Regions from separate parts of the Aliivibrio sp. 1S128 genome, predicted to be linked through region 1. Evidence: predicted binding sites of a transcription regulator. Region 1 holds the regulator's gene; each other region holds the start of a gene.
What was found. The regulator CRP, encoded in region 1, controls carbon source genes, mostly activating them, when cyclic AMP is high. The targets are predictions, from matches to a motif close to TGTGANNNNNNTCACA.
Positions count from the first base shown of each region.

Region 2: the regulator CRP is predicted to act here: its motif matches at 1,936-1,951, upstream of recB (exodeoxyribonuclease V subunit beta).
Region 3: the regulator CRP is predicted to act here: its motif matches at 2,219-2,234, upstream of A6E03_RS01935 (CTP synthase).

Region 1 is NZ_MAJV01000003.1:280,446-285,263, reverse strand. It holds gene astD (succinylglutamate-semialdehyde dehydrogenase) at 1-612, shown strand, start outside; gene A6E03_RS03120 (DUF1338 domain-containing protein) at 625-1,419, shown strand; gene crp (cAMP-activated global transcriptional regulator CRP) at 1,490-2,122, opposite strand; gene A6E03_RS03110 (OsmC family protein) at 2,369-2,770, shown strand; gene hslU (HslU--HslV peptidase ATPase subunit) at 2,887-4,221, opposite strand; gene hslV (ATP-dependent protease subunit HslV) at 4,244-4,768, opposite strand.
Region 2 is NZ_MAJV01000110.1:58,335-63,152, forward strand. It holds gene recB (exodeoxyribonuclease V subunit beta) at 1-1,822, opposite strand, end outside; gene recC (exodeoxyribonuclease V subunit gamma) at 2,158-4,818, opposite strand, start outside.
Region 3 is NZ_MAJV01000003.1:20,850-25,667, reverse strand. It holds gene A6E03_RS01945 (flagellin) at 127-1,260, shown strand; gene mazG (nucleoside triphosphate pyrophosphohydrolase) at 1,370-2,191, shown strand; gene A6E03_RS01935 (CTP synthase) at 2,322-3,962, shown strand; gene eno (phosphopyruvate hydratase) at 4,039-4,818, shown strand, end outside.

The DNA of each region.
Region 1 (4,818 bases):
CGCTTATATGTCCCTATTGGAAAAGCAGGCGATGAGTTGTTAGTTCGCCTTGTTGAGGTGGCAAAAAGCATCGTTGTTGACCAACCGTTTGCTGATAACGCTCCGTTTATGGGATCGCAAATATCAGTCGCAGCAGCAGAGTTTATTCTCAATGCTCAGAAGAATTTACAAGCTTTGGGTGGAGAGTCTTTACTTGAAGCCAAAAGCTTAGGTCATGCCTTTGTTTCACCGGGTATTATTGACGCGACTAACGTTGCTGAATTACCAGATGAAGAATACTTTGGACCATTACTGCAAGTGGTGCGTTACGAGACATTAGAAGAAGCCGTAAAGCTTGCTAATGACACTTGTTATGGATTATCGGCAGGCCTTGTTTCCACGGATGACAGTGAGTGGGAATATTTTGTAGAGCATATTCGTGCTGGTATTGTAAATCGTAACCGTCAATTGACGGGAGCAAGTGGTGACGCGCCATTTGGTGGTCCGGGTGCCTCTGGCAATATGAAACCAAGTGCGTATTACGCAGCGGATTACTGTGCATATCCAATGGCATCAATGGAAGGCGATGCATGTGAAATACCTGCACAACTCTCTCCGGGTTTAACTCTATAAGAGGCGATAAACATGAATAATGTAAATTCTTTATTTTCGTCATTGTGGAAAGATTATATTGCGCGCTTATCCCCATCTGCTGGGAAGGTGCATCAATTACTGTCTAATAACGATGAACTGATTAACGATCATATTGCGCTACGTACGTTTAATTTACCTAAAGTTGGATTACAGACTCTTGCTGCACCATTTTTAGCAATAGGCTATAAAGCGTGTGAGATTTATGACTTTGAAGCTAAAAAACTGAAAGCGCAGCATTTTGAGCACCCAGATCCTAATGCGCCACTCGTTTTTATTAGTGAATTATTAGTAGAAGAGTTATCACCTGAAATACAGGACATTATTCATGGCTTGGTTGAACAAGTACCAGCCCACTATTTTGCCACCAGTGATTTTCTTTCTTCCGGTAGGCCTTGGACATTAAGTTTCGAAGACTATCAAGTATTAGCGAAGGAAAGTGAGTACGCTTCTTGGTTAGCGGCTCATGGTTATGGCGCTAATCACTTTACGGTTTACGTTAATCAGCTTGAAGCGTTCTCTGAAGTGGTTGATGTGAACCAACACTTACGTGATGCAGGTTTTGCAATGAACGAAGTGGGTGGTGAAGTGAAAGGCTCTCCTGAGGTTTACTTAGAACAGTCATCAACAATGGCGGATAAAGTGAAAGTGAATTTTACGGAGGGTGAGTTTGAAATTCCTGGTGGATTTTATGAGTTTGCTAAGCGATATACGTTGCCAAGTGGGAAGATATATACAGGATTTGTCGCTGCATCTGCTGATAAAATTTTTGAAAGCACAGACAGTTAATTCTAAAATTTAGGCATAAAAAAACGCAGCTCAAGGGCTGCGTTTTTATTCGTTTAAGATAAGCGTTAAATTAACGAGTACCGTAAACTACAATTGTTTTACCGTGTGCAGAGATCAAGTTTTGCTCTTCAAGCATCTTCAAGATACGGCCAACAGTTTCACGTGAACAACCTACAATTTGACCGATCTCTTGACGAGTGATCTTAATTTGCATGCCATCTGGGTGAGTCATCGCATCTGGTTGTTTAGCTAGATTCAGTAGAGTCTGAGCGATACGGCCTGTAACGTCTAAGAATGCTAAATCACCCACTTTTTGGCTAGTGATTTGTAGACGAGTTGCCATTTGAGCAGAAAGACGCATCAGAATATCTGGATTTACTTGGATAAGTTGACGGAATTTCTTAAATGAAATCTCAGCAACTTCACAAGGGCTTTTTGCACGAACCCATGCTGAACGTTCTTGACCTTCTTCAAACAAGCCAAGTTCACCAATGAAGTCACCTTGGTTTAGGTAAGAAAGGATCATTTCCTTTCCTTCTTCATCTTTAATTAGTACAGCAACAGAACCTTTTACGATGTAGTAAAGAGTCTCAGCTTTTTCACCCGCGTGAATCAAAGTACTTTTTGATGGGTACTTATGAATGTGACAATGAGATAAGAACCACTCTAATGTTGGGTCTGTCTGAGGTTTACCTAGAACCATACTTTTATACTTCCTCTGCGTTTGCCAAGTAGGCGATGTCCATTTTAAAATAACTGAGCCAAATATCAGTTTGGCCTATACAATATGGTTATCGGAACAAGGCTGCATGTTCGTTGGGATAATTGATAAAATCATACCCTGTTTCGCCGTTGATTTCTTGACTTTGATCGTATGAAATGTGCGACCAAGGGCACAGTTTCGTGAAATGGATCACGAGTTTTCCTTTTATGTAGTAAAGAGGCTTTTATGAACGCTGAAGTTAAATGGATTGATGGATTTACTTTCTTAGGTCAATCTCAATCTGGTCACTCTGTTGTAATGGATGGTAATGGTGGAGAAAAAGCACCAAGCCCAATGGAATTAGTGTTAATGGCTGCCGGTGGATGCAGTTCTGTTGATGTTGTTGATGGTCTAAAATCAGCAAATCAAGCCGTACTTGGTTGCGTTGCAAAGCTATCAAGTGATCGTCGTGAAACCGCGCCGAAGTTGTTTACTCATATTAACATTCACTTTGAAGTGAGTGGAGATAATCTCGATCCTAAGGTGGTTGAGCGAGTCACTGCTGATTCATTACAGAAATATTGTTCTGTGTGTTTAATGCTAGGTGAAGGCATTGAGATGACACATTCTTGGGAAGTGATTGCTTAGATTATTTTTTCCAAAGAAAAAGCCTCATACATTTTGATGTATGAGGCTTTATTTTTAACTATTGTTTAACCAGTAATAATGAACAGATAATTACTGGAATTAGTATTCGTCGTCAATTATAGAATGAAACGACTTAGATCTTCATTAGCAATCAGATCACCTAAGCGAGATGTTACGTAAGCGGCATCTACCGTTAGGCTCTCGCCATCTTTTTCGGATGCGTCATAAGAGATCTCTTCCATTAGGCGTTCCATCACGGTGTGCAGACGACGTGCGCCAATGTTTTCTGTGCTTTCATTTACTTGGAATGCGGATTCTGCAATACGAGTAATGCCATCTTCAGTAAACTCAAGATTAACATTTTCTGTTGCTAATAAAGCGATGTATTGCTCTGTTAACGATGCATTTGGTTCGGTAAGAATACGTTTAAAATCATTCGCAGTTAATGCTTCAAGTTCAACACGAATTGGTAAGCGACCTTGTAGTTCAGGGATAAGGTCCGATGGCTTAGCCATTTGGAATGCACCTGAAGTGATAAATAACATGTGATCTGTTTTTACCATACCGTGCTTAGTGCTTACTGTGCTGCCTTCAACTAATGGAAGTAGGTCACGTTGCACACCTTCACGAGATACGTCACCAGACTGGGAGTTAGACCCTTTACAGATTTTATCTATCTCATCAATAAAGACGATACCGTGGTTTTCTACGTTGAAAATCGCTTGTTCTTTTAATTCTTCAGGGTTAACTAATTTAGCGCCTTCTTCTTCAGATAGGGCTTTAAGCGCATCTTTAATTTTCATCTTACGCTTTTTAGTTGTTTCACCACCAGATAGATTTTGGAACATACCTTGAAGTTGGTTTGTCATCTCTTCCATACCAGGAGGAGCCATGATTTCTACGCCAACTTGAGGAGCCGCAACATCCACTTCGATTTCTTTGTCATCTAGCTTACCTTCACGTAATTTTTTACGGAAAGATTGGCGAGTGCCTGAGTCATTATCGCTTTCTTCATTTTTACCCCATGCATCACGAGCCGGTGGTAATAAAATATCGAGAATACGATCTTCAGCTTGTTCTTCAGCACGGAATTTTACTTTTTCTACCGCTTGCTGATGTGTCATTTTTATTGCCACGTCAGTTAAGTCACGAATAATGCTGTCGACTTCTTTGCCTACGTAACCCACTTCGGTGAATTTTGTGGCTTCTACTTTTATGAAAGGCGCGTTTGCTAATTTAGCTAAACGACGGGCAATTTCGGTTTTACCAACACCCGTTGGTCCGATCATTAAAATATTTTTTGGGGTTACTTCAGCACGCAACTCAGGGTTAAGTTGCATACGACGCCAGCGGTTACGCAGTGCGATTGCCACTGAACGTTTTGCTTTATCTTGACCAATAATATGGCTATCTAGTTCGTGTACGATTTCACGAGGAGTCATCTCAGACATGGGTATTCCTTATTATTTATCGTTAAACGTTCAGTTCTTCAATGGTATGATTATGGTTAGTGTAGACATCAATATCGCCCGCAATCGTCAATGCTTTTGTGGCAATTTCACGTGCATCTAAATCAGTGTTTTCTAGTAATGCAGTCGCTGCAGAGCGAGCAAAATAACCACCAGAACCAATGGTAAGAAGGTCATTATCCGCATTGATTAAATCACCCGTACCGCTGATGATTAGAGACGTTGTTTTATCTGCAACGATTAACATCGCTTCAAGGCGGCGTAAGGCTCGGTCACTACGCCATTCTTTAGCGAGTTCAACGGCAGCTTTAGTCAAATTACCTTGGTGCATTTCTAGCTTTCGTTCACACAGGTCAAACAGAATGAATGCATCAGCAGTGCTACCAGCAAAGCCAACTAAAACGGAATCATTGTAAAGGCGACGTACTTTTTTTACGTTACCTTTTGCGATCATATCACCTTGAGATGCTTGGCCATCGCCAGCAACCACGACTTTGCCTTCACGGCGTACAGAAACTATTGTAGTCACGAGTAAAACCTCTTATTCGATGATGTAATTTAGTGAGACTCTTACATTAA
Region 2 (4,818 bases), on a different contig from region 1:
TGTCTTTAGCTAAAGGAGAAGAAAACACACTGTCTCGGTTCGACAAATAAACACTGGCGATACCCTGTTTTGATAATGCTTCTCGAACCAATTTCCCTTCTTTACCAGTACGAACCAGTACGGCAATATTCCCAGCTTTAATCGCTTCTTTTTTCTCTCCATTTTTTAGGTGCGCAGACCCTTGTTGAGATCCGGTCAAAATGGTTTGAATTTGCGCCGCCGTCGATTCCGCCATTACTCGTTGGTAATTGCCTTTGTTTATCGGGTTACCATCTTTGCTTTCTTGTAACCAAAACGTCATTGCAGGCTGAGTTTGATTATCTAACGACCACGATTTTTGTTCCGCATTAATCGGATTATATTTCACCGGATAAAACGGAATATCATCATCGTATAAAAACGGTTGTTTACCATGCTCAAAAATACGGTTTACTGACGACACCATATCGGCAGTTGATCGCCAGTTAGTATCAAGAGTGTAGTGATCTGCCACTTGGCGACGTGCCTGAATATACGTAAATATATCTGCGCCACGGAAAGCATAAATAGCCTGCTTTGGATCGCCAATCATGAACAAACCACACTGTGATTGATCTTGATAGATGGTATTAAAAATAGAATATTGAAGTGGATCGGTATCTTGGAATTCATCAATCAAAGCAATTGGGTATTGCTCGCGGATCTTTTCTAGCAGTAAAGCGTTCTCTTGATTTTCGGTTGCAGCCGACAACTGAGTCAGCAAGTCATCAAACGATAACCAGTTCTTCTGCTCTTTTGCTTGCTGTAAGGTTTCTCGACAGCGATGAATAGCTAAAGATAACAATGGCTGTTTTATTTCTAATGGCTGCGCTAAAAAGCCATCAATTAATTTAAATACTGCGTGTTCTGGTGCTTCGCCTTTTTTGGTCTTATCAATTAATAACGATTGAGAAAATTTTTCTAATTTGTCATGAATTTGCAGCGAAGTCGTTGGGTTACTTGCCCATACTGACACTTGCTCTAACCAATTTGGTAAATTCTTTTTAGTGTAGCTGCGTTTATCTACGCCCGAACCCGAGATCAAAGCTTCAAAATCAGCACAATGTGACGACCATTGCTGCTTTAATTCATCGATTCGTGCAATACCCTGCTGACAGAACTCTTCTAGTGAGTTTTCTAATGGCTCAACCGTTAAATGCTTTGGGACACCAGTAAGACTATTGCCCATATCACCTAATAATGCAGAAGGGCTTGGCCAGCAATCGTAAACACTTTCAGCCACCATTTTTGGCAGATGATAAAAACTACGACGCCAAAAATCTGCGGCCACTTGGTGCATTAATTTGGCTTGGTCGGTAACAAATTCACTTTCGAACTGGGCACCCGATTCAAAGGCATTTTGGGTTAGCATGCGCTGACAAAAGCCATGAATGGTAAAGATTGAGGCTTCATCCATACTGCGTTCAGCATTCAATAATACGTGTGCTGCCGACTTATGATCAGAAATAGCCGCTAATAGCGGGTCAATAACGGGATCGCCACTCTTATAATCACTTTTATGCACAGCACGAGCAAACGCTAAACGGGCATCATGGATCTTAGCTCGAATACGTTCTCTTAATTCTGCGGTTGCCGCTTCCGTAAAAGTCACTACCAGTATTTTATCTACGGTTAATTCTTCACTATGGCGACTGTTCTCATCACCATGCCCTAATAGTAAACGTAGATATAAACTGGCAATGGTAAAGGTTTTACCTGTACCTGCGGAAGCTTCAATTAAACGTGTCCCATGTAAAGGAAACGTCATTGCATTCAATTGATTTGGAGCTGCGATTGTCGTCATCGAACATCACCATTTTTATTTATCATCAACACTCTGTTTTTACAGACTATTTGTGTGACCCATATCGTAGTTCATTAGGAACAACGATAATAAAATTAATAAAGCGACCAATGTGAGATCTTTCTCACGGTTCACTTTTTATGCTTTGTTACACTCAGCGCACTTACAAAAAGCTCATTAAATGTGCATTTGTATTAAAGGATTCGGTCAACCTCTGACCTGTGGCCGTACAGCGAACGCCCTACACTAAAAATGATTTACTGGCGGCCACCCTACTCTTTTCTTCCGTGCTTCTTCTTCAATACCTTCTTTCTTAAGCATTGCTTTGTTTTAAATTACAGTTTTTCTTTCTCACTGTGTAACAAGGCATCATGTAAAACGTTTTTCGCGTTATCAAAAATAGTCTGACCTAATTCGTCATTCCACTCAGGCCACATACGCATGACATAATCATTGCTGTTTTCACCCGCGTAACGAGTTCCACTGTATTCATCTGCCATTTTTTTCAGTGCTTTTTCATGTGTTTCTTCATCGTCATTCCACACACCTTTTTTATCTATGTGTGCTTCTAGTCCAGCCAACGCGGCTTTTGGTAAATAAGGCAATGGCGCACAGTTACCAGAAATATAAAGGCTCAATATAACCTCTAAATGTTGATACGCTTTTTCTGTTTCAATTGGCTCAAAATGATAAATCGCATCGGTGCCAAACAGGTGAGTAAACTGTTGTTGCTTCATCGCACACAAACAAAGATGATCAATCCACGTAGCTAAAACTTCATGAGAACGAATTTTACCACCACGATAACGTAGCATTCCTTCTTTATAACGCTGTTTTAGCCAGCCTTGTAATTCCATTTCACCATGAGGAAAAGTAAAGCGTAAACGCACTTCTTGATCTTCTAATGGCGATGTCGTTAATGGCTGAATATGAGCCACTAACTCTTTTACCGTGTTCACTTCTTTGTCTGCCGCGATCTCACCAAAGCTACCAATAGGTAATTTTCCTTGCGCTTTTTGTTGCTGATAAAACTCACGACTTAGTTGAGATACTTGGTTAGGATCATCATAGGCCAATAACTCTTCTAGCAATTCTGATTTCATTCCATAACCAGTACGACCATCAATAGAAAACGGTTCATCATCTTCAACTCGACTCTCTACCGTTTCAAAAAATACTTTTAAACCACGGTTAAAGAAATAGGCTACAGGCAAGCGCCAAAAGCGTTGTAGTTCGGTTAATTCAAGCTCTTTTGATTCTGGTGCAAACACTAAAGGTTCAGTTTGGAATTCTGGCGCGGCTTGGCCTTCTAGTTTTGCGGTTGGCAGCCATTCACTGGCATAACTGGTGTTATCACCCACAAAACTCTGTTGGCTATAAGGAACCAAAGGATGTTCTATTGTTAATTTTTTAACTAAGCGTTTAGCTGACTCTTCAGGGTTCAGCTCACTATCGCCATCTAGACAATAACTTTGCTGACAATACTCAAGCAGTTCACTCACCAAAACAGAAGGGGCTTTTTCTGTGTTATCTCGAATAGAGCGACCTATATAGCTGAGATAAAACGCTTTATTCGCCGATTGCAGTGCTTCTAAAAACAGATATCTATCATCATCTCGACGAGAACGATCACCCGGTTTCATGCGTTTCTGCATTAAATCGAAACCTTCAACTGGCATGGTTCGCGGATAAGACCCATCCGTCATACCAAGTAAACAGACCACATCAAATGGAATTGAACGCATCGGCATCAAGGTACAGAAATTAACTTGTCCGGCTAAGAATCGTTGACTTGCTTTGCCACCTGACAAATTATTTTTCAGGTAATTATTAATAATTGCCGCTGAAATTGGCGCTTCAAAGCCCGCATCTTCTAAATTTTCTTCCAGTTTTTGCAATTGATCTCGAATGCTTTTAACGACCAGCTCACCTTCTAATTCGACAAGTAAAAAATCGTCCATTAGTTGGTTAATAATGGTGCGCCATGCATTAATTGTTTGCGCTTGGCCTAGGATGATCTGATAAGTCAAAAGCTGATCAATAAAGTGCGCTAAGTTACCTGCGATTTCGGCATTCATGCCTTGCACTTGTTCGTAGCTCGCCATGCCTTCAAATAAGCCCGCGTCTTGCTCCATCGCATAACCAAGCAACATTCTCTGAATACCAAATAGCCATGAGTTTTGATTATGTTCAGGAAGATCAAAATGCGCGGAGGTGCTGTTATCCAATCCCCAGCGAATACCGGTTTCTTCTGCCCATCGTTTTACTATTTCAAACTGCTCGGCATTAAATTTAAAACGAGACATGACGGCAGGAACTTCCAACAAACTTAATAACTCTGATAAACCACAACGATTTTCAGGCAACGCCATTAAATTCATAAAAGCCAATAGCACTGGGTTTTCTTGCTCGGCACTTTGATCGGAAATAGCAAAAGGAATGTAGCGATCGAATGCTGCGTTACCAAAGACGGCTTGGATCGCCGCACTGTACACATTGATATCTGCCACCATCACAATAATATCGCGAGGTTTTAATTCTGGATCATTGGCAAACATATCCAATAATTGATCGTGTAAAACTTCTACTTCACGCATTGGGCTATGACATGAATGCAAAAGAATCGAACGATCATCAGCGCTGATTGGTTGCTTGTGCTCACTGTTATCAAGCACATCATCACGACTGCGTTCTTCTAAATTTAAAATATCAGATTGGATAGAATGTAAGAGGTTGTCATTATCTACATCAACAAAAGCATCAATCTCTTGCGCTTCCATTTCTGATAATAGACAAAGATTATCTCGACCTAATTTCCCCCATGATGCAAGCAGTGAATTACCTACTTCTGAAGTGTGCAGCTCATCTTCAAAATTTGCATCAAGCGATCCTTTTAATTGCTCCGTATCACCGATTTGCTCACTGTGATCATCTAACCATTTTACTTGCAGACGATTACGCGCTTCTAGACGAGCGAGGTATTTTCTGTCTCGAAT
Region 3 (4,818 bases), 260 kb from region 1:
CATTTGGCTTTTTTATTGGAAAAAAATCTCAAGTTATAAACTCTCAGGCCGTAAATAAAGGTATCAACGATGAATTATAGGCTTCTTATCCTATAACAATAAGTGAAGCCGACCGGAGTAAACATCATGGCAATTTCAGTAAATACAAACATTTCAGCAATGACAGCACAGCGTTATATGAATAATGCAACGGCAGCTCAAACTGATTCAATGGAGAAATTGTCTTCAGGTTCAAAAATCAACAGCGCTGCTGATGATGCTTCTGGTCTGCAAATTTCAAATCGTATGACAGCACAAACTCGTGGTTTGGACGTTGCTGTTCGCAATGCCAATGATGGTATGTCAATTGCACAAACAGCTGAAGGCGCAATGAAAGAAACGACCAACGTACTTCAACGTTTACGTGACTTATCGCTGCAATCGTCAAATGGCTCAAATACCGACGCGGATCGCCAAGCAATGCAAGAAGAAGCGAGTTCACTGACTGATGAGCTGAACCGTATTGCTGAAACAACTTCTTTTGGTGGTACTCGTTTAATTAACGGTGAGTTTGGCACAAAATCTTTCCAAATTGGTGCTGATTCAGGTGAAGCAGTGGCAATGACGCTAAACAGCATGCGTGCTGATGAATCAACAATGGGTGGTAAATCTTACTTTTCAGAAGAAGGCCGCGACATTAATTGGACTGTAGACAAAGAAAATACACAATTCAATGTGACTTATAACGATAAAATAGGTAACGAACAAAAGATCAACATTACAGCAAAAGCGGGTGATGATATCGAAGAGTTAGCGACTTACATTAATGGTCAAACAAATGAGTTAAGCGCTTCTGTTACTGAAGACGGTGTGCTTCAAGTATTCATGTCAGGCGAAACCATCTCTTCACCATTAGAATTCAATGGCTCTCTAGCAAACGAATTGAAAATGGGTGGAGAATCAGATGATACTGTTGCTTCTATGGATTTGACAACCGTTGGTGGCGCTCAGCGTTCAATTGACGTGATTGATGCCGCTCTGGAATTTGTTGATAGCAATCGTGCTGATTTAGGTGCTTTCCAAAATCGTTTCGAAAGTGCAATTAAAAACCTAACGAACATCAATGAAAATATTACTGATTCAAACAGTCAGATTAAAGACACTGATTTTGCAAAAGAGACAACGAACTTAACGAAAAATCAAATTTTAAGCCAATCAAGCTCTTCAATTTTTGCTCAAGCGAAACAAGCGCCAAATATGGCAATGAGCTTATTAGGCTAAGCTTTGTGAAGTGAAAAGATAAGCAGCCTTAACATAAGGTATATGAATTTTGAAAAAGCGATGACTATAATGGTTATCGCTTTTTTTGTTTTTAATCAAAGGTAAACCTATGACAAGCTCAAATAATATTGAACAATTGCTCTCAATTATGACGCAACTACGTGACAAAGAATCTGGTTGTCCGTGGGATCGAAAGCAAACCTTTGATTCTATTATTCCACACACCATAGAAGAGACGTATGAAGTGGTGGACGCTATTCATAAGAAGGACTGGATCAATTTAAAGGAAGAATTAGGGGATTTACTATTCCAAGTTATCTTCTATGCTCAAATGGCTAAAGAAGAGCAATTATTTGATTTTAGTGATGTCGTCGATACCTTAAATGAAAAATTGGTTCGTCGTCATCCTCATGTTTTTGGAGATGAAACTTTTTTATCAGAAGAAGAAATTACGGCCAATTGGGATAAAGTGAAGCAAAAAGAGCGTCTAGATAAAGAATTATTAGAAGATAATGTCCCTTCTCAAAAAAGTATTTTAGATTCAATTCCTGCGGCATTACCTGGCTTATTGAGAGCCAATAAAATCCAAAAACAATGTGCAAAGGTCGGTTTTGATTGGGATCAGCTACAACCTGTCGCCGATAAGGTCAATGAAGAGGTTGCTGAGGTACTTGAAGAAGCATTCAAAATACCAAGGGATGAAAAGAAGCTTGAAGAAGAATTGGGCGATTTACTTTTTGCTACTGTAAATTTTTCTCGTCATTTAGGAAAAAATCCTGAGCAAGCATTGTGTAAAGCAAATGATAAATTTGAGCGTCGTTTTCGCCAAATTGAAGCGAACGTCGCCAAAAAGAATAAAAAAATACAACAATGTGATTTAAATGAACTAGACTTTGAGTGGGAAAATGTGAAGCGAAGTGAGCGGAATTGATTTGGAGCAAAAAATAAATCAATTAACTGTGATACTTTTCACGTTGTGGCCATAAAGCGGTTCTGGTATATTCATTTCCCGTCCAGATAATATCCATTTTATTCCTCATTACACCAATTTCAGGTAACGTATGACGACGAATTACATTTTTGTAACTGGCGGGGTTGTATCCTCACTAGGTAAAGGTATTGCAGCAGCATCATTAGCAGCTATTCTTGAAGCTCGTGGCTTAAAAGTCACTATGATGAAGCTTGACCCATACATCAACGTTGATCCGGGCACAATGAGCCCAACTCAACACGGTGAAGTATTCGTCACGGAAGACGGCGCAGAAACTGATCTAGATTTAGGTCACTACGAGCGCTTCATCCGCACCAAAATGACTAAACGTAATAACTTTACAGCCGGTCGAGTATACGCAGACGTTCTACGTAAAGAGCGTCGTGGTGATTACTTAGGTGCAACAATCCAAGTTATCCCTCATATTACGAATGCGATTAAAGAACGTGTTATCTCTGGCGCTGAAGGCCATGATATCGCACTCGTTGAAGTTGGTGGTACAGTCGGTGATATCGAATCTCTGCCATTCATGGAAGCGATTCGTCAACTTGCTGTTGAGATAGGCCGTGAACATACAATGTTTATGCACCTAACTCTTGTACCTTACTTAGGCGCTGCAGGCGAGCTTAAAACTAAGCCGACTCAACACTCAGTAAAAGAGCTATTGTCTATTGGTATCCAACCAGATATCTTAGTTTGTCGTTCTGATCGTGTTATTCCAGCAAACGAACGTAAGAAAATTGCTCTTTTCTGTAATGTACAAGAAAAAGCAGTTATCTCAATGAAAGACGTAGATTCAATCTACAAAATCCCACAATTGATCCGAGCGCAAGGTACTGATGAATTAGTATGTCAACGCTTTGGTATTACAGCACCTGAAGCTGATCTTTCAGAGTGGGAACAAGTAATCTATGAAGAAGCTAACCCGACTGGTGAAGTTACTATCGGTATGGTTGGTAAGTACATTGAATTACCAGATGCTTACAAGTCAGTAAACGAAGCATTAAAACATGCGGGCTTGAAAAACCGTTTGAGCGTCACTATTAAATATATAGACTCGCAAGATGTTGAGTCTAAAGGTACTGAAATCCTAGAAGGTCTAGATGCAATTCTAGTTCCTGGTGGTTTTGGTGACCGTGGTATTGAAGGTAAGATCCTTGCTGCTCAATACGCTCGTGAAAATGAAGTACCATATTTAGGGATCTGTCTGGGTATGCAAGTTGCGCTTATTGAATATGCGCGTAACGTTGCTAATATGGAAGGGGCTCACTCTTCTGAATTCTCTAAAGACACGAAATTCCCTGTTGTTGGTCTAATCACTGAGTGGATTGATGGCGATGGTAAAGTAGAAGAGCGTACTGAGACATCAGATTTAGGCGGCACAATGCGTCTTGGTTCTCAGCTATGTCACCTTGCAAAAGGCTCTAAAGCTCGTGAGCTTTACGGTAACGCTACTGTTGAAGAGCGTCATCGTCACCGTTATGAAGTAAATAACAATTTACTTCCTCAGCTTGAAAAAGCCGGTCTTAAAATTTCTGGTCTATCAGCTGATAAGAAGCTTGTGGAAATCATTGAACTTCCTAACCACCCGTGGTTTGTGGCTGCTCAATTCCACCCAGAATTCACATCAACACCTCGTGATGGTCATCCATTATTTGAAGGTTTTGTTAAAGCAGCAGGCCAAAATGCTCGCGGTGAATTCGAAAAGTAATAGGATTTACGGATAGCTGCTCAATGTTGCAGCAGCTATTTTTAGCTTTTAAATTAAAGAAAATAGAGGAAACACAATGTCTAAGATCGTTAAAGTTCTAGGTCGTGAAATCATCGATTCTCGTGGTAACCCAACAGTTGAAGCTGAAGTTCACCTAGAAAGTGGTTTTGTAGGTATGGCTGCTGCTCCATCTGGCGCATCTACAGGTTCTCGTGAAGCTCTTGAGCTACGTGACGGCGACAAATCTCGTTTCCTAGGTAAAGGTGTTCTTAAAGCTATCGCAGCTGTAAATGGCCCAATCGCAGAAGCTCTAATCGGCAAAGACGCGAAAAACCAAGCTGAAATCGACCAAATCATGATCGATTTAGATGGTACAGAAAACAAAGCAAAATTTGGCGCGAACGCAATCCTTGCTGTTTCTCTAGCGAATGCTAAAGCTGCTGCTGCTGCTAAATCTATGCCTCTTTACGCTCACATTGCTGAACTAAACGGCACTCCAGGCGTATTCTCTATGCCTCTACCAATGATGAACATCATCAACGGTGGCGAGCACGCTGATAACAACGTTGATATCCAAGAATTCATGATTCAACCTGTTGGCGCTAAAACGCTTAAAGAAGCTCTACGCATCGGCGCAGAAGTATTCCACAACCTAGCTAAAGTTCTTAAGTCTAAAGGCTACAGCACTGCAGTTGGTGATGAAGGTGGTTTCGCTCCTAACCTTAAATCTAACGCAGAAGCGCTAGAAGTTATCGCAGAAGCTGTTGCAGCTGCTGGTTACGAGCTAGGCAAAGACGTTACTCTTGCTATGGACTGTGCTGCTTCTGAGTTCTACAACAAAGAAGACGGTATCTAC